4 regions of the Sutcliffiella sp. NPDC057660 genome follow, and region 1 is predicted to be linked to each of the others. Evidence: riboswitches for the same ligand, from Rfam matches in the RefSeq annotation. Region 1 holds a riboswitch; each other region holds the start of a gene.

Evidence for each region. A riboswitch is a leader RNA that binds a small molecule or an ion and turns the genes downstream of it on or off. The one in region 1 is predicted to bind S-adenosylmethionine.
Region 2: another riboswitch for S-adenosylmethionine. It lies ahead of ACFVAD_RS10660 (iron-containing alcohol dehydrogenase family protein); the one in region 1 lies ahead of ACFVAD_RS13975 (methionine ABC transporter ATP-binding protein).
Region 3: another riboswitch for S-adenosylmethionine. It lies ahead of ACFVAD_RS21330 (YezD family protein); the one in region 1 lies ahead of ACFVAD_RS13975 (methionine ABC transporter ATP-binding protein).
Region 4: another riboswitch for S-adenosylmethionine. It lies ahead of metK (methionine adenosyltransferase); the one in region 1 lies ahead of ACFVAD_RS13975 (methionine ABC transporter ATP-binding protein).

Annotation. Positions count from the first base shown of each region.
Region 1 covers NZ_JBHVHV010000011.1:78,185-82,733, reverse strand. Annotated here, with positions in the region: gene ACFVAD_RS13985 (MetQ/NlpA family ABC transporter substrate-binding protein) at 1-638, opposite strand, end outside; gene ACFVAD_RS13980 (methionine ABC transporter permease) at 658-1,314, opposite strand; gene ACFVAD_RS13975 (methionine ABC transporter ATP-binding protein) at 1,307-2,332, opposite strand; SAM riboswitch class I at 2,448-2,562, opposite strand; gene ACFVAD_RS13970 (diacylglycerol/lipid kinase family protein) at 2,660-3,562, opposite strand; gene ACFVAD_RS13965 (hypothetical protein) at 3,646-3,966, opposite strand; gene ACFVAD_RS13960 (MFS transporter) at 4,089-4,549, opposite strand, start outside.
Region 2 covers NZ_JBHVHV010000008.1:86,732-91,280, reverse strand. Annotated here, with positions in the region: gene ACFVAD_RS10670 (methionine ABC transporter ATP-binding protein) at 1-334, opposite strand, end outside; gene ACFVAD_RS10665 (MetQ/NlpA family ABC transporter substrate-binding protein) at 410-1,225, opposite strand; gene ACFVAD_RS10660 (iron-containing alcohol dehydrogenase family protein) at 1,227-2,315, opposite strand; SAM riboswitch class I at 2,400-2,509, opposite strand; gene argH (argininosuccinate lyase) at 2,887-4,260, opposite strand; gene ACFVAD_RS10650 (argininosuccinate synthase) at 4,292-4,549, opposite strand, start outside.
Region 3 covers NZ_JBHVHV010000022.1:44,447-48,995, reverse strand. Annotated here, with positions in the region: gene ACFVAD_RS21340 (sulfate permease) at 1-533, opposite strand, end outside; gene ACFVAD_RS21335 (phosphoadenylyl-sulfate reductase) at 564-1,277, opposite strand; gene ACFVAD_RS21330 (YezD family protein) at 1,372-1,494, opposite strand; SAM riboswitch class I at 1,663-1,767, opposite strand; gene ACFVAD_RS21325 (diacylglycerol kinase) at 1,966-2,886, opposite strand; gene ACFVAD_RS21320 (flotillin lipid rafts scaffold protein FloT) at 3,185-4,549, opposite strand, start outside.
Region 4 covers NZ_JBHVHV010000029.1:8,875-13,423, forward strand. Annotated here, with positions in the region: gene pckA (phosphoenolpyruvate carboxykinase (ATP)) at 1-1,572, opposite strand, end outside; SAM riboswitch class I at 1,838-2,006, shown strand; gene metK (methionine adenosyltransferase) at 2,180-3,379, shown strand; gene abc-f (ribosomal protection-like ABC-F family protein) at 3,726-4,549, opposite strand, start outside.

The sequences.
Region 1 (4,549 bases):
TTCCCGTTGATTAGAACCGCATCTCCATCACCATTCAAGTATGCTTGAGGAAGGAATGCCGCTTCGAATTGTGTGTTGAACTGCAAATCTTTCGGGTTTTCTTCGATATCTTCCACAGTTGCAGCAGTTTTTTCCACACCTTTTTTCAGTGTGATCAATCCTTTTTCTTGAAGCATGGAAAGGATACGGCCGTGGTCAGCAACAGAGTTACTCATCAAGATTTCCGCACCTTTTGGAAGGTCCTCCAGGTTGTCATGTTTTTTGGAGTAAACACCGATCGGCTCGATATGAACACCGCCTGCACTTTCAAACTCATAGCCGTTATCAGCAATCTGAGATTTCAGGTAAGGCTCATGTTGGAAAAAGTTAGCATCAAGATCTTTATCTCTTAAAGCTTGGTTAGGAATAACATAGTCAGAGAATGTTTTAATTTCTAGCTCGATCCCTTTTTCTTCTAATAAAGGAGCCGCCTCTTCAAGAATTTCAGCGTGGGGTACATTGGATGCACCTACAACCAGCTTACCTTCTTTTATACCTTTTCCGTCACCTGAACCGTTCCCGCCTTCATCACTGGAACCACAAGCTGCCAATACTAAAACCAATAAAGAAATGACTGCAAAGCTTAATAATTTTTTCATCTGTAAAATCCCCGCTTTCCTATCGTTTGTCTAATTTAGCTGTTATAAAGTCACCAATAAATTGGATAACAAACACAATAATTAAAATGATGATCGTACATACAAAGGTAACATCCCAGTTGTTACGCTGGAAGCCATCAAGAAAGGCCAGATTTCCTAACCCGCCAGCTCCGACAAAGCCTGCCATTGCTGTATAGCTTACTATTGCAATGGCTGTTACCGTAATCCCTGAAACAAGGGCTGGCATTGATTCCGGAAGCAATACTTTCCAAATGATTTCGGAGGTTTTCGCCCCCATGGAACGGGACGCTTCAATCACACCTTTGTCAATTTCCCTCAGGGCGATTTCCACCATACGCGCGTAGAAAGGTGCTGCTCCGATGATCAGGGCCGGCAATGCAGCATCCGCTCCGATAATAGTACCCAGTATCGTTCTTGTAAATGGAATCAACAATACGATCAGGATCACGAACGGAATGGAACGAAATATATTAACAACGGCTGCTACCAATCCATTGATGAATCTGTTCTGCCATATGTTTCCCTTAGCTGTTAAAAATAATAAAAGGCCAAGAATAATACCTAGGAAGAATGTAATTAGTACCGAGATACTACTCATATAAAGTGTTTCCATTGTTGCATCGTACATCTTATCCCAGTTAACGCGTTCAAACATTCGTCATCACCTCCAACTCCACCTGCTGTTCACGAATGTATGCAAGCGCCTTATCCACTTCTGATTCTTCGCCATCCAAGTGGACAAATAACGTGCCATAGGCTCCATTTTGGGTTTGAGAGATTTTCCCTTGCAGAATATTGACATCTATTGCAAATTTGCGAATCAGATTCGTGATGATAGGCTGTTCGGCAGATGCCCCGACGAAAGTGAGCTGAATCACTCTGCCTTGCGGGAACTCGGCCAAAAGATGCTCTATCGTTTCCTGGGTTTCCTCAGGTTCCGTGACCTGTTTCACAAAACGCTTTGTAATCGGTTGTTCAGGCTTACGGAATACCTCCAGAACATTTCCTTGCTCCACGATTCTTCCAGCCTCCATCACAGCTACCCGGTGACAGATTTTCCTGATAACATGCATTTCATGTGTTATCAATACGATCGTCAGTTTTAATCTCTTATTGATATCCACCAACAGATCCAGGATGGAATCTGTTGTTTGTGGATCAAGAGCTGAAGTTGCTTCGTCACACAGAAGTACTTTTGGGTTATTTGCCAACGCCCTTGCAATACCTACTCTCTGCTTCTGCCCTCCACTGAGCTGTGACGGATAGGAATCCTCTCTTCCTTCCAGGCCGACAAGCTTCACAAGTTCAGCAACACGCCTGTTTCTGTCTTCACGCTTTACACCGGCAATCTCCAATGGAAATGCGATGTTCTCTTTCACCGTTCTTGACCACAGCAGATTGAAATGCTGGAAAATCATGCTGATTTCCTGCCGTGCTTCTCGGAGCTGCCTGCCTCTGACCTTTCCTAGATCACGGCCAGCCACATCCACCACTCCGCTTGTTGGAGTCTCCAATCCGTTCAGCATCCGGATCAATGTGCTTTTCCCTGCACCACTATAACCGATGATGCCAAAAATTTCTCCCTGATTAATCGATAAATCTATATCATCCACAGCGGTAACTTTTCCATTTCTCGTTTGGAATATCTTTTTTACACCCTGTAATGAGATCATACGAACACCTTCCTTCTATCTAGCTTTTCTTAGCTTACCCACACAAGTTAATAGAAAACAAAAAATCCTTTCCGCAGCAATGAGCAGAAAGGATTAAATATTAAAAAAGTCCTTTCTCTCATCTATCAAAGCAATCGTATGCTTTGTGTGAATTGGCACCATTTCAACAATTCCTTGTTGACGGTTGCCGGGTTTCATAGGGCACGTCCCTCCACCTCTCTCGATAAGAGATAACAATATTCAATTAAGTATTTGGGTAAATCAGATTATTTTTTAAGTAACGAGTGTAATCGTATCACGGTGATATTGGTCTGTCAAACAAAAAAACTATAAAATTTGCAAAGCCTCTTTTTCTACCGTAAGGGCAATCGTTTTTTGCTCCACAATCTCCCCATCACACTGAATGACCAATTCTTTCTCCGGTGTAATGAAGATGTCTTTACCTTTTAGCATCGTAACATTTTTATGGGTAATATGTTTCCCTGAAAAAGCACTAGGGAACACCATCAACAACTCCCATCGGTTTACTCCATGCAGGACGCAGATATCCAATAAGCCATCATCCGCTTCTGCGTCCGGACAAATTTTGATGCCTCCCCCATAATAGGGAAGATTGGCAACGGAAATCATCCACACTTCCTTGAAATGATGGATATCCTCATCTATTTTGATGGTTGCTGAGGTAGGTTCATATGTAAACAATACTTTTATCAAACTGTATATGTAAGAAAAACTGCCCAAGTTCAATTTATTAAGCAGCTTCTTTACCTTGGATTCGTTCGTTACCTTGGCAACTTTGCCATCAAAGCCTATTCCGGCAATTGTAATGAAAAATTCATGACCGACCCTTCCCAAATCCATTTTTTTCACTTTACCTGTCAGTATTCGGTTCAACGCTTTTTCATGATGCTTTGGAATCTGCAGACTTCTTGCAAAATCATTGCCGGACCCTGCCGGAATTATTCCCATCGGCACATCCCTATTTGCTATTGAATTAGCTACCCCATGGATCGTTCCATCTCCACCAACTACCACTATGGCTGAAATATCCTTATGGATGATGCTTTCCACAAGCATAGCATCCTGGTCGGAACCATCAGTAAACAGAACCTTATAATCAACCCTCTTGGCTTCCAAGAGATTTTGAACCTTCTTCCATATAACAGAGCCTTTTCCATTGCCCGAAGTCTTGTTCACAATAAAATAATACATATTACCACTCCGCTCCACATCTGCTTCTCCATTCTGTAAACAACAATTTCGCCAGCATCAAAGCATAATCCTCTATTTGGGACAGAAGAGCGGCTCAAACCTTATGAATGGGCTTCCTTAGATAGAATCAAAAGGGAATCCAGCAAAAGAAATTGACGAAAGCTCCCCCGGAAAATCAGTTTATCATTCGTAAGCTTTACCGCTCCATTAAGGAGTTCACAAAGAATGTCTGATGGTCCCTCCACCTTGATATCCAAGGATTCAAAGCTGTCAATCAATTCTATTTTATCTCGGCTTATGATAAATATCGAACTGTCATTTTCTGATACCAAACAACAGGTAAGTGAATAAGCAGGCAATATTTCGTGGATATGCGCTTTCTTTCTTACTCTATCTAGAAATACCTCCAACATGCTTTTCATTGTGTTTCCCCCTTTTTATACTACCAATATTCATGAAAAAGAGGGGAAATCCTGCATGTGCTTTCCAACAAATATCGTGGTTATTTGCTTTTCGGGTTTCATTTCCCAAGAAATATGTCAATCTATGATGTCTTAAGCCTTGCTTTTTGATAGGTTGCCGTCGATTTTCCTCTGAATGCCAAATAAAAGTAAGTCGAACTTGTCAAATAAAGGACAGCAGTAATGGAGAACACGATAGCATAACCCCAATAATCCCCGTACATCAATACGATGGTCATCGAAACCGGTCCCATACTTGCCCAACCAAGAGAGAATACCATCTGGCTGATGGAATTCGCAAAACCCTTAAGCTTATCATCCACTTTTTCCATCATCATGGAGGAAATGATTGGATTGGCTGCGTTCATCAGTGCCTGTCGGAACAGAAATCCCAGCGCGGCCAGCCAGAAGGTATGCGTAAATGCCGTAATCATCATAAACGGAAGCGACAATAGCTGGAGAATCACGACTGCCCGTATATCTCCTACGCGTCTCACCAGCGCGGGACCGATGATCATAGCAACTGCCGTCACCGCTTGACCCA
Region 2 (4,549 bases), on a different contig from region 1:
CACCGGTCAACCGCAAAGGTATGGCGATATTTTCATATACTGTAGCGGTTTTTAGCAGATTGAACCCCTGAAAGATCATTCCTATTTTTCGGCGTGATGCTAAAAGCTTTTTGGAGGTAAGAGAAGTCAATTCAAGCCCGTCAACAAAAACCTTTCCTTTTGTTGGTTTTTCCAGAAGATTGACACAACGGATCAGGGTGCTTTTTCCCGCTCCACTGTAGCCGATTACACCAAAAATCTCGCCTTGCTGCACCTCCAACGAAACATTTTTCAAAGCCTCGATGCTGGATTTCTTGGAGACAAAGCTTTTGGAGATGTTATCGAGTCTAATCATTATGTATCCCTCCATTTTCTGAATAAATATTGTAGAAAGCCGCACCAATGGCGGCTTTCCTAAGTTTTGCTTTTATTACCATGATGGAACAACAGAACCTTCAAAAGTTTCATCGATAAACTGTTTCACTTCATCAGAATGATAAGCTTTAATCAGCTTTTTCAATACTGGATCATCCTTGTTCTCCGTGCGGACGACCAATGTATTTACCCAAGGAGAGTCTCCTGGTTCAATGAAAATGGAATCTTTGGTTGGAACAAATCCAAATTCCACCGCAAAGTTTGTGTTGATAGCAGCAGCTGCCAGTTCTTCGAGTTGACGTGGAATCTGGGAAGCCTCCAATTCAATGAATTCCAGGTTTTTCTCATTTTCCTCTATATCCTTTAAGGTTGCATTTGCACCAGCGCCTTCTTTTAATTTGATCAAACCTGCCAATTCAAACAGTTGCAAGGAACGAGCCCCATTAGTTGGGTCATTTGGCAAACCGACCTTATCGCCATCTTTCAGATCTTTAACATCTTTGATGCCTGTAGAATATATGCCCATCGGGAAGTTAACTGTTGTCGCTACATCTGTTAAGTCCAATCCGCGGTCCTTTTTGAACTGCTCCAGATAAGGCTTATGCTGGAAGCTGTTTACATCCAGGTCTCCCTCGTCCAACGCGACATTCGGCATTACATATTCAGTGAAAACCTCGATTTCTATATCCAATCCATCCTTTGCCGCGACTTCCTTCACTTTTTCCAATATCTGCTCGTGAGGTCCCGCTGTAACCCCGACAACCAGCTTATCTTCACTCAGGGCCTCACTCCCCCCTGATTCACTGCTCCCACATGCAGTAATAACTGATAATAATAGTGCTGTTACCAAAAATCCTAATATTTTCTTCATCCTACTCTCTCCCTTTTCCAATTATCTTTTCGATTACTTCAAATGCTTCCAAAATATCAGATGCTTCATATTCCCTTTTCATAAAGTGGATCGACTCTGAAGGAAGCAGGGTATTATTGGCGATTTTTTCTAGAGTCTCCCTATCATTGATGGAAAGGCCAAGATCGTGGAGCCTCATTGGAAGACCTGTTTTTTCAAAAAATGCAGCAAGTTTGGTGATTTCCTCTACTTTACCTTCCAATGCCAGTTGAACGAGTATTCCATATGCTACTTTCTCTCCATGAAGAAGATGATGGGTGGAGGGAATTTTCGTCAGTGCATTATGTACAGAATGTGCGGCTGCTATCCTTCCATAGTAATCTGCATAGCCACCTACCATTCCACCGAGCATAATGATGGCGTCGGTGACAGCTCGGAAACTGGATGTGAGCGTTCCCTTCTCCATATCAGCAAGAGCTTGAATTCCTTCTTCCAATATAATTTTTTTACAAAGCTCGGCTGATTGCAGCCCAATTTGCACTGGTACTGGAATGGTATTGAGGTCGTAAATAAGGCTCTCCGCCTCATACCATTTAGCAAGTGTATCCCCGATGCCAGCCTTGAAAAACTGTATTGGTGCTTTGAGCAAAATCTCAGGTTCCACCAAGACCATAAGCGTACTTTTAGGAAAAATGGTATACCGCTTAAACTGGCCACTCTCCGAATAGAAAACACTTAGTGGGGTCCAAGCGGCACATGTGGAAGCGACTGTAGGAACCAGAACAACTTCCACTCGCATTTCGTAGGCCAACGCTTTAGAAAGATCTAACACTTTTCCTCCGCCCAACCCGATAATGATGTCCGCATCCCATGATTCTGCAGTTTTTCTTAACCGTCTGACTTCCTCATCCGAACATTCTCCACTGTAGTGTTCAAAGTGCACCTGTAGGGATCCGAAATCAGGAAGATAAGATTTCACGGCATGCAGTGATTTTGTTCCATGTACGATGAAGACTCTTTGAAACCCATTTGAGTCTAAAAATTCAGGAAGTTTTCCAAGTACTCCCACCTCCGATTGATAGATAGCCGGTGCACCTTGTACGTTGATCATTTCATTCCTCCCTCCCAGTGTTGTAATACAACAAAAAATCCTCCCTTGAAAACAAGAGAGGATGAGAAAACTAAAAATCGTCCTCTCTTATCTTCCAGAACATTGTTGTTCTGCAGGAATTAGCACCTTTTCTAGCGTTCTAGAAAGGTTGCTGGGCGTCATAGGGCCAGTCCCTCTGCCACTCTTGATAAGAGTTGTAATTTTTGAAACTATTGAATTTTTAAAAGATTAAAGTTAGTATATGTTGCTGAAAAGCTTCTGTCAATAAGTTTTTTGAAATAATAAAATGTAAGCGTTTTACTACGCTAATCTTGTAAATAGATTGTCACCTTTGAACACCGCTGTTGATTTCCGCACTAGGCGCAGCGACCCAAGGGGCGGTGCTGGAGCCTCCTCGGCTTCGCCTGTGGGGTCTCCAGTCTACCGCTATCTCCCGCAGGAGTCTTCGCCTATTGCTCCAATCAACAGCTAGATTCTTAAAACCTACACTAGAAATTAACAAGGCCTGCTTAATAAAAGCAGAAAGTTAATAAATATAGTTGAAGTTTTCCTGTGCGCCAAGAAACTCCAATTAGTCGATAAATTGCTCGGCGAAGGACAGTTGGTTTTTTACTTGTTGGAATCCTGTGCCGCCTTGGCTGTTTCTGGCTCCTACTACATTTTTGGGCTGTAGGATTTCATAGATGTCTTCTTTGAATAACGGGGAAAATTGTTGATATTCCTCGATGGTCAAGCCTAATAGGAACTTTTGGTTGTTTATGGCATACAGGACTATTTTTCCGATTATTTCATGTGCCTGTCTGAATGGCAGCCCCTTTGTTACAAGGTAATCTGCAATATCTGTTGCATTGGAGAAATCCTGTGATACAGCTTGGTGCATCTTATCTTTGTTGACAGTCATGGTAAGGATCATCGGGGCAAGAAGGCGCAATGAGCCGTCGAGTGTTGCCACTGTATCGAACATCCCTTCCTTGTCTTCCTGCATGTCTTTGTTGTAGGCAAGCGGCAGCCCCTTCAAAACAGTCAGCAGACCTACGAGGTTGCCATATACTCTGCCGGTTTTGGCACGGAGAAGCTCCGGGACATCTGGATTTTTCTTTTGAGGCATAATACTAGATCCCGTGCAAAAGGCATCGTCTAGTTCAATGAATTGAAACTCCTGACTCGACCAGATGACAAGCTCCTCTGAAAGACGTGAAATATGTGTCATGATCAGTGAAGCGTGTGACAGGAACTCGACGATAAAATCCCTGTCGCTGACTGCATCCATGCTGTTCGGATAAACCATATCAAACCCTAATAATTCTGCGGTCTGCTGTCTATCGATCGGAAAGGTTGTTCCAGCAAGTGCGCCGGCACCAAGTGGCGACCAGTTTATGCGTTTCAAGCTGTCCTGCAATCTTTCTTTGTCACGTTCAAGCATCCAAAAATATGCTAGAAGATGGTGAGCAAATGAAATAGGCTGTGCTCGCTGAAGATGTGTGTAGCCTGGCAGAATGGTGTCAATATGATCCTTTGCCTGATTCATTATCGCTTTTTGCACGTCGTTCAAAAGTCCAATGATCGATTTCGTCTGCTTGCGAAGATACAGATGCATATCTGTCGCGACTTGATCATTACGGCTTCGTCCTGTATGAAGCTTTCCTCCAACAGGTCCTATCTCATCTATCAGCAGCTTTTCAATGTTCATGTGAATATCCTCATGCTCCACAAGAAACTCTACATTTCCATTGTTAATTTTTTGCTGTATCGTCAATAGTCCCTCTTTGATTGTATTTGCGTCCTCAATGGCGATTATTCCGCAGTCCCCGAGCATCTGCACATGTGCGATACTGCCTTCGATGTCTTCACTTGCCAACTCTTTATCGAAAGTAATAGAGGCAGTGAATTCTTCTACTAGCTTGTCGGTTTCCTTGGTGAATCTTCCGCCCCATAGTTTAGACATAGGATGATAGCCTCCATTTCCAAAAATAAGTTTAATAGCTTGCTACTTTTTCTTTTTTATGAATTTCCGCATACACCTTGGTAGGCAGGCCCCAAAGCTTGATAAATCCTACTGCAGCGTTATGGTCGAACATGTCCCCTTTTGAATAGGTGGCCAGTTCCTCATTGTATAAGCTGTTTTCGGATTGACGACCGACTACTGTATGGTTTCCTTTTTGGAGCTTTACGCGGATTTTTCCGCTTACATGCTTCTGGGTTTCCTCAACGAAAGCTTGCAGCGCACCCACTAA
Region 3 (4,549 bases), on a different contig from region 1:
TCGAATACGCCCATCACGATAACAAGGACCGATAAGACCGGGACCGACTTTTTTGACTTCACCCATTTGTCTATGAATCTATGCTCCAGCAACCAGGCAGCCGCAATCGCGATGAAGAAGGCGACTACCGGTGTAAGAAGCCAAAACAGTACAATCCAAGCAAGCTTTCCGGCAAATACAGATTGATAGACGATTCCTGCACCGACTACCGACCCGACTGTCACTTCGCTCGTGGATAGGGGGATGCCGAATAGATTCGCTAAAAATAGGGATAGTGCCGCGGACGTAATGACAATCAGTGCCACCGCAACGGTAAAAGTACTTTGCGGCACAATCCCGCTTCCCATCGTTTTGACCACCTCTCCGCCACCGAGCCACGCTCCAAAGAACACGGCGATCCCACATAAAACCAAAGCTGCATTTCTCTTCACAACGCCTGACCCATAGGCGATTCCCATGGATGCTGCCGCACCGCTCGCTCCAATATTCATGGCGAAAAAAAGACCAACGATGACGGCTATGGTAACTAGCATGCTTCTTCCTCCTTTAACCTCAGACCATCCCTAATTTGTATGAAGGCCGCATTCCGTTTTGCCGCTGCCGACCCAGCGCCCTGCCCTGGAGTCCCCTCCGTCGCCGACCGCCTGCGTACAGGGAAAGCAGCCGATGCTCGGATAGCCATGGTCATGCAACTCGTTATAGGGCAGATCTTGCTTGCGGATGTGCATCCAGACGTCCTCCCACGACCAATGGATGAGGGGACAGATTTTGATGTTCTGGAACTTATCATCCCGATTCAGAAAGTTTGTTTGTGCACGAGTCGGTGACTGCTCCCTTCTAAGACCGGATATCCAAGCCTCTTTCGGGGTTAAAGCTTCCCTTAGCGGTTCCACTTTCCTTATCTGACAGCATCGTCCCGGATCTCTTTTCCAAAGGGCGGTTCCGTGAATGGCGGCCTGTTCCTCCAATGTGAGCGCTGGCTTTCTTTTTTCGATTTGAAGGTTTGGGAACCGCGCTTCTATCTTCCTGATCACCTCATAGGTTTCCGGAAAATGTAGCTCAGTGTCCAGGAACACAATGTGTGCATCGGGCTTCACCTCGTAAATCAGATCAATCAGGACCATCGCCTCCGCCCCAAAGCTTGAGGCATAGACAATTTCGTTATCCCTGTAGGTGTGGTAGGCCCATTCGAGCAATTCCTTTGCACCTTTTGTTTTGGTCTCCATCGGAAAATGGGAAACTTCTTTCCAATTCTTGTACGTTATTTTCTCCGTCATCTGTTTTGCTGCTCCTTTCTTGTCCACGAAAAAAGGCAGCCCTTCTGCATGTGTGTACATGCAGAAGGACCGCCTCTAGTTTTCTAGTCAGCGCCTATTGATTTTTCTGAAGGCGAACCTTCTCATTTTTTTCGATCTGAATGACTTTTCCATCCTGTACCACCAAGGTGATAGATCCGAATTTCACAGATTGCAGCATTCTTTCCAAATGAACCATGACATCTTCCCATTCCGCCGATTTCAGATTGGCTCGCCTCCTCTATTCAAATGCTCCGACGCCTCTAAGGGGGGAAAGCGCCAGAGCTGGACAGTAAGCAAACTTGGGTCTTAGAAAATAAAAAACGCCTCTCCCATTTGGAAAAGGCGCATAAATTAAATATGCAGCACCTTATCTTCCAAAATGGGTATCCATTTTGCTGGAATTGGCACCTTGCTTACAGCAGGTTGCCGGGCTTCAACGGGCCAGTCCCTCAGCCGCTCTAGATAAGCGTCTATTATTGTTTGAACGATGTTAGCTACGTTTGTTACTGCTTGATATTAAAATTAATCCTACCATACACATATGAATTGTCAACAATGTTTTTGCCTATTTTTTTGAATTTTTTATTTTTTGGGAGGATGGTCCTAGACTTGTCGATTCCCCTCTATGCAAAAAAGCTGCAGATGTAAAAACACCTGCAGCTTTTTCTTATATACACTTATTCATTTCAATCTCTTTACGTTTTTCCGTCACCAGTACATTCAGATGGCGATACAGGTTGACGAATTCTCCTGGCAGCAGACCGCCGTACTCTCCGTCCAGGTTCAACTGCATTTTCTCATCGGTATGGACCTTTACACGGTTGGCTTTTGTGTAGATCACATGAGGATCCTTCACGTGCTCACCGCGAAGAGCAAGCGTCGCGACACGGATAAAGTCGGCGATGTTTGCTTTCTTCAAAATGATCAAATCAAACATCCCGTCGTTCATGCAGGAGTCCGGTGCAAGCTTCTCGAATCCTCCGACAGAGTTGGACAGTGATACGAGGAATAGCATGATTTCGCCTTCAAAGATTTTTCCATCATATTCGATCTGTACATTGGTCGGTCTGATCGAAGGCAGCATTTCCATCCCCTTCAGGTAGTAGGCCAGCTGTCCGATGATCGTTTTCAGCTTGCTAGGAACCTCATAGGAAAGCTCGGTCATTTTTCCGCCACCTGCGATGTTCATGAAGTATTGGTCATTGGCTTTCCCGATATCGACCGGCATCGGGACTCCGTTTGCAATGACATCGACACATGCGATGATGTCATCTCTCGGCAGGTCAAGGGCGCGCGCAAAATCGTTGGTCGTTCCAACCGGGATGATCCCTAGCTGTGGACGATAATCCTGTTCCGCAAGTCCGTTGACCACTTCGTTGATTGTTCCGTCACCACCTGCAGCGACAACCAGGTCATATCTGCGTTCAACCGCAAGCCTTGCAGCCACCGTCGCATCTCCATGACCGGTGGTAGCATGACAGGAGGCTTCATATCCAGCCTGTTCCAACCTCACTAAAACCTCTGGCAAGTGTTTTTTAAACGCTTCACGCCCAGATGTTGGATTATATATTACTCTCGCTCGTTTCATTTTCCCATCATCCTATATTTATATTTAAACGCTTCTATATTAAATTCTCTCGATGTCTACTGGCACTTTTTGAAGTCACTCTAATTTAACTATAATTTCCAAACGAACCTGGGTCAACCTCAAAATGACCCCAGATAACATATTAGCCTATTCCCAGCATCAGATGCAATTAAAACGAAAATTTCGAGAACCGTAAACTTTGTAACAAAAAGGGCCAGACCCCAAGCAGTACTACATTCTGTAGCAAATTCCTGCCGGGGTCTGGCCCTCTTTTTTAAATTTTTTTCAACCTGCTTGCTTATTTTTGCTCTTCTACGTTTGTTTCTTTTTTGTCGGTGCTTTTTGTTGTGCTGATTTCGTTTGTCAGGCTGTCGATGCTGTGGCGGATGTTGCCTTTGCCTGAGAAGTTTTCGATCAGCTCTTTTACGTCGATGCCGGATGATGCTTTCAGGGATTCCTGAAGCGTGGACATCAGGTTCGTTGCGTAGCCTGTGATTTTGTTGGCACCGCCGTTTTCACCGCTGCTGCCAGTGTCAACAACCGTGATCTTATCGATGTTACCAAGTGGAGCTGCCACTTGCTTCGCGTATTCAGGAAGCATTTTGATGATCATATCCAAGATAGCCGCTTGGCCGAACTGTTCGAATGCTTCTGCGATCTTTTCCTTCGCTTCAGCTTCTGCAAGACCCTTCAGGCGGATAACTTCCGCTTCGGATTCCCCTTGCGCTCTTTGTGCGTCGGCTTTTGCCACACCGTCGATACGGATCTTTTCCGCTTCCGCTTTTGCCATTGCTTCGATGCGATATTTCGTTGCATCAGCTTCTGCCATTTGTTTGGCCTTATCCGCTGCTGCTGCCTGCTCTACAGAGTAACGATCCGCATCGGCTTTTTTCTTCACTTCGGAATCATACTGGCGCTCACGACGCAGGATCTCTTTTTCCTCAAGCTCAATCTGCTTTTGACGCTCGATGATCTGAACCTGCATTTGCTGCTCGGTTACTTCCTGCTTCGCGCGCGCTTCCTCAAGGTGGTACGCCTGGTCGGCACGAGCTTTAGCAATATCTTGCTCTCTGCGATATTCAGCCATTTTCATTTGGTTATGCTTTTCCGCTTCCGCGATTTCAGTCGCACGCTCAAGCTCTGCACGTTGCGCGTCTTTGGATGCTTCCGCACGCTTGATTCGCGTTTCTTTGTCCGCTTCTGCTGTTGCAATGTCTGCGTCACGCTTTACTTGCGCAATACGTGGTTTACCAAGGGATTCTAAGTAACCGTTGCTATCACGAATATCACGGATTGTGAAGGAGACGATGATCAATCCCATTTTCGCCAGATCCTGTGATGCAACCCTTTGTACTTCCTGTGAGAATTTCTCGCGATTTTTATAAATTTCTTCTACAGTCATAGATCCTAAAATAGAACGCAGGTGACCTTCAAGTACTTCACGCGCCTCATTTTCCATGTCTTCTTTAGCTTTCCCTAAAAATTGCTCGGCAGCTGTTGCAATATCGCCGATCGAGTTGCCGATCTTGATGATTGCCGTACCGTCCGCCATTACAGGTACACCTTGCTCTGTGTATACTTCCGGAGTTTTTACGTCCAGTTTAATAGATAGCAAGCTTAGTGGATCGGATTGCTGGAACACCGGCACGATGAACGCTCCGCC
Region 4 (4,549 bases), on a different contig from region 1:
ACCAAATTCAAGCACTTCTTCAGGAACGTTTTTGAACTTTGTGAAGTTTTCTTTGAATTTGCCTGCCAATTCACGGGCAGCAAGGTCATACTTCTCTTCATCATGCCATGTTTTCTTAGGCTGCAGCACTTCATCAGGTACACCTGGAACATGCAGAGGGATCTCCACTCCGAAATATGGATCTTTTTCCGTTTCCACATTCGTAAGATCGCCTTCAAGGGCTGCTTGAACCATTGCTCTTGTGTAAGAAAGCTTCATACGGCTACCCACTCCGTACTCTCCGCCAGTCCAGCCGGTGTTTACAAGGTAGACCTGGGCATTATGCTCGTCGATTTTCTTGCCGAGCATCTCTGCATACGTAGTTGCAGGAAGCGGCAGGAATGGAGAACCGAAGCAAGTGGAGAACGTTGTTTGCGGGGAAGTGATTCCGCGCTCTGTTCCGGCCAATTTACTTGTGTACCCACTCAGGAAGTGGAACATTGCCTGTTCTTTTGAAAGCTTGGCGATCGGAGGCAGTACCCCGGTTGCATCAGCTGTCAAGAAAACAATAGTTGTCGGGTGTCCCGCGATACTAGGCTGCACAATGTTGTCCATGGCTTCAAGAGGGTAGGCGGCACGAGTATTTTCTGTTAAAGTGGAGTTGTCATAGTCAGCGATTCTTGACTGACCATCGATTACCACATTTTCAAGCACTGATCCAAAACGGATGGCATCAAAAATTTGAGGCTCTTTTTCGTGCGTCAATCCGATGCATTTCGCATAGCAGCCGCCTTCAATATTGAATACACCTGTATTGGACCAGCCGTGCTCATCGTCACCGATCAGCTTTCTGTTAGGGTCAGCGGATAATGTTGTCTTGCCTGTACCAGATAAACCAAAGAATAGTGCTACATCGCCTTCACGCCCTACATTGGCAGAGCAGTGCATCGGCATGATACCATTCTCAGGAAGCAAGTAGTTCATGACAGAGAAAATGGATTTCTTCATTTCACCTGCATATTCCGTACCGCCGATAAGAACGACGCGCTTTTTAAAGGAAATGATGACAAATGCTTCAGAGTTTGTACCGTCTACTGCAGGATCAGCCTTGAAGCTTGGTGCAGAGACAACACTGAATGCGGTTTCATGTTTGGCAAGCTGTTCGTCATTTGGGCGGATGAATAGCTGGTGCGCAAAAAGATTATGCCATGCAAATTCGTTGATTACCTGGATAGGCAATTGATATTTTTCGTCCGCTCCTGCGAAGCCCTTGAAAACGAAAATTTCATCTTTTTTTTCTAAGTAGTTTAGTACTTTATCATATAAACGTTCGAATACATCTTCGGAGATTGGGCTGTTTACCGTTCCCCAGTCAATCTTATCCTTGGAGATATCCTCTTCCACAATGAATTTATCTTTAGGGGAGCGACCCGTATATTTTCCAGTTGTAGCAACCACGGCACCGGTAGATGTCAGGCTGCCTTCATTGCGGTTTAATACTTTCTCCACTAATTGAGGAACAGAAAGTTGCATTTGCGTGTTGCTTCCGTATATTAATTTAGTTAAACCATTATCAATACCAACCGTTTTCATCATGGATAACTCTCCTTCAACTTGTATATTAATTTCTCATCTGTTAAAAAGTATAACACATTTAATCCAATAGTCCATACTAATTAAATTATTTTATGAAATAAAGTGTGAATCCGTTAACATTTTGTGAAAAAGAGGCTTATGTACATGGACAAATCTACTTAATGATAGCATATGTTTTTTCCTGTTTCTTCATTTAAATAATTTGCCGTTTTTTGTTGACAATAAAGCTTTTATTACGCTAATATAGAACCTTGAACGGATACTCTTATTCCGAGCTGGTGGAGGGGCAGGCCCTATGAAACCCAGCAACCTGCTCAAAGGTAAATGGGCGAGCGCGAAAAAAGCACTTCGCTAATTTTTTTGGACAAGAAAATTGTCGCTTGAGAAAAGGTGCTAAACCTGAGCAAGGCATTGACCTTGACCGATAAGAGTGAAAGGCTAATTCTTGAACCCAAACCTTTCCTCAACTTTATGGAAAGGTTTTTTATATTCTGCACAAGATAACAAAGAACAGCACAACAGGAAATGAGATCCGTATCAAACATACTGTTATACATGAAGAGAGGTAAAACGCTTTTCATATACAAAAGGAGGAACTTTTTTAATGACTAAGCAACGTCGTTTATTTACTTCTGAATCGGTAACGGAGGGGCATCCGGATAAAATTTGTGACCAAATTTCCGACTCCATCCTTGATGCTATTCTTACTAATGACCCAAATGCACGTGTAGCGTGTGAAACTTCTGTAACAACTGGATTGGTGCTTGTTGCTGGAGAAATCACTACTTCTACTTATGTAGATATCCCAAAAATCGTTCGTGAAACAATCCAAGGAATCGGATACACTCGTGCGAAGTACGGTTTTGACGCAGAAACTTGTGCGGTACTTACGTCCATCGACGAGCAGTCCGCTGACATCGCAATGGGTGTTGACCAGGCATTGGAAGCTCGTGAAGGACAAATGTCAGATGCGGAAATCGAAGCGATCGGTGCGGGAGACCAAGGTCTGATGTTCGGATTTGCTTGCAATGAAACAAAGGAATTGATGCCTTTACCGATTTCATTGGCTCATAAGCTTTCCCGTCGCCTAACAGAAGTAAGAAAAGAAGAAATCCTTCCATACTTACGTCCGGATGGAAAAACTCAGGTAACTGTAGAATATGATGAAAACGATCAACCGGTACGTATCGATACAATCGTTATCTCTACTCAGCATCACCCGGAGATTTCTTTGGAGCAGATCCAACGTAATGTGAAAGAACACGTAATCAAGCCGGTAGTTCCTGCTAACTTGATTGACGAAAACACAAAATACTTCATCAACCCGACTGGCCGTTTCGTTATCGGTGGACCTCAAGGGGATGCTGGATTGACTGGACGTAAAATCATCGTTGATACGTATGGTGGATATGCTCGTCACGGTGGTGGAGCATTCTCCGGTAAGGACGCAACGAAAGTTGACCGTTCCGGAGCATATGCAGCACGTTATGTTGCAAAAAACATCGTAGCAAGCGGATTGGCTGACAAATGTGAAGTTCAACTTGCATACGCAATCGGTGTAGCACAGCCTGTATCCATCGCAGTGGACACTTTCGGAACTGGTAAAGTATCTGAAGAGAAGCTAGTGGAACTTGTGCGCAACAACTTCGACCTTCGTCCAGCTGGAATCATCAAAATGCTAGACCTTCGTCGCCCAATCTACAAGCAGACTGCTGCATACGGTCACTTTGGCCGTAACGATCTTGACCTTCCTTGGGAGCAAGTGGATAAAGCGGATGCGTTGAAAGAGCAAGCGAACGCTTAAATTTTTATTGTGGCTGCCGCCAAATCAGGTTTTGTGCCTGGTTTGGCGGCAGTTTTTTTTGTGTCTGGTTTCTAAGAGCAGTGAATGGTTGTCGTGGGCCATGACGTCGAATATTGTTGGAAAGTGCGTTTTATCTATATGTGCCTGTTTTACTTGGATATATTTTTAATTTCATTGATATAATTTTTTTCTCTTTGATATAGTGTCCGAAAACGTGGATATATGAAAATTTCCGTTGATATCTTTAAATTTACCTGTAAAATCCACTGCGGAATACTCGAAATTGCATAAGAAACAAGCCCTCCAACAAAAAACAGGCGAAATAGATCGCCTGCTTCAACAATGCTTAAAGCGCATCCTCCAACAATTCATAGAGGGAGGCGCGTTCCGCTTCTCTGATGTTCCAGTCATCCTGATACTCTTGCAGGGTCGCAAGATCTGTCTCTTTTTCCATCTGTGCCTCCAACTGGAATATTGCCAGTTCCAGTTCTTCCAATTTTGCCTCTATCTTCTTGGGCTCGATGGAAGTTGGGGCATTTCTTTTTACTCGTTCGGGAGGGACAGTATCCTTCTTACTATCCGGAGCTTGAACAACTATTTGCGGTTTTTCCTTTTCCAATTCTTTTCTCTTTTTACGAGCATATTGGTAGTTGCCGGTATAAGTGGTCAGCCTCCCGCCTTCAAGCCAGCAGGTTTTCTCAAAATACTTATTCAAAAAGTAGCGGTCATGCGACACGGTAACGATCGTCCCGCTGAAATCCTCGAGCGCTTCCTCCAGGACTTCCCGAGATTCAATGTCCAGATGGTTTGTCGGCTCGTCGAGAATAAGGAGGTTGATATCTTGATACATCAGCTGGGCCAAGCGCAAACGCATTTTTTCTCCTCCGCTTAAATTTTCCACTCTTTTAAATACAGAAGGACCGTAGAAAAGAAACTTCGCAAGAACATGTCGTGCCTGTTCCTGGGTGATGGGTACGTATTCCCGAAAAGCGTCGATCAGCGTCTGTTTAGGGGTAGCGGCCTCCACATGCTGAGAGAGGTACCCGATTTTCACATTGCTTCCTACCTTTAAGTCGCCGGAATCATGACTTTCCTCGTCCAGAAGAATTTTCAGGAGAGTGGTTTTTCCTGTTCCGTTTTGGCCGACAATCGCGACTCTTTCTTGAAAGA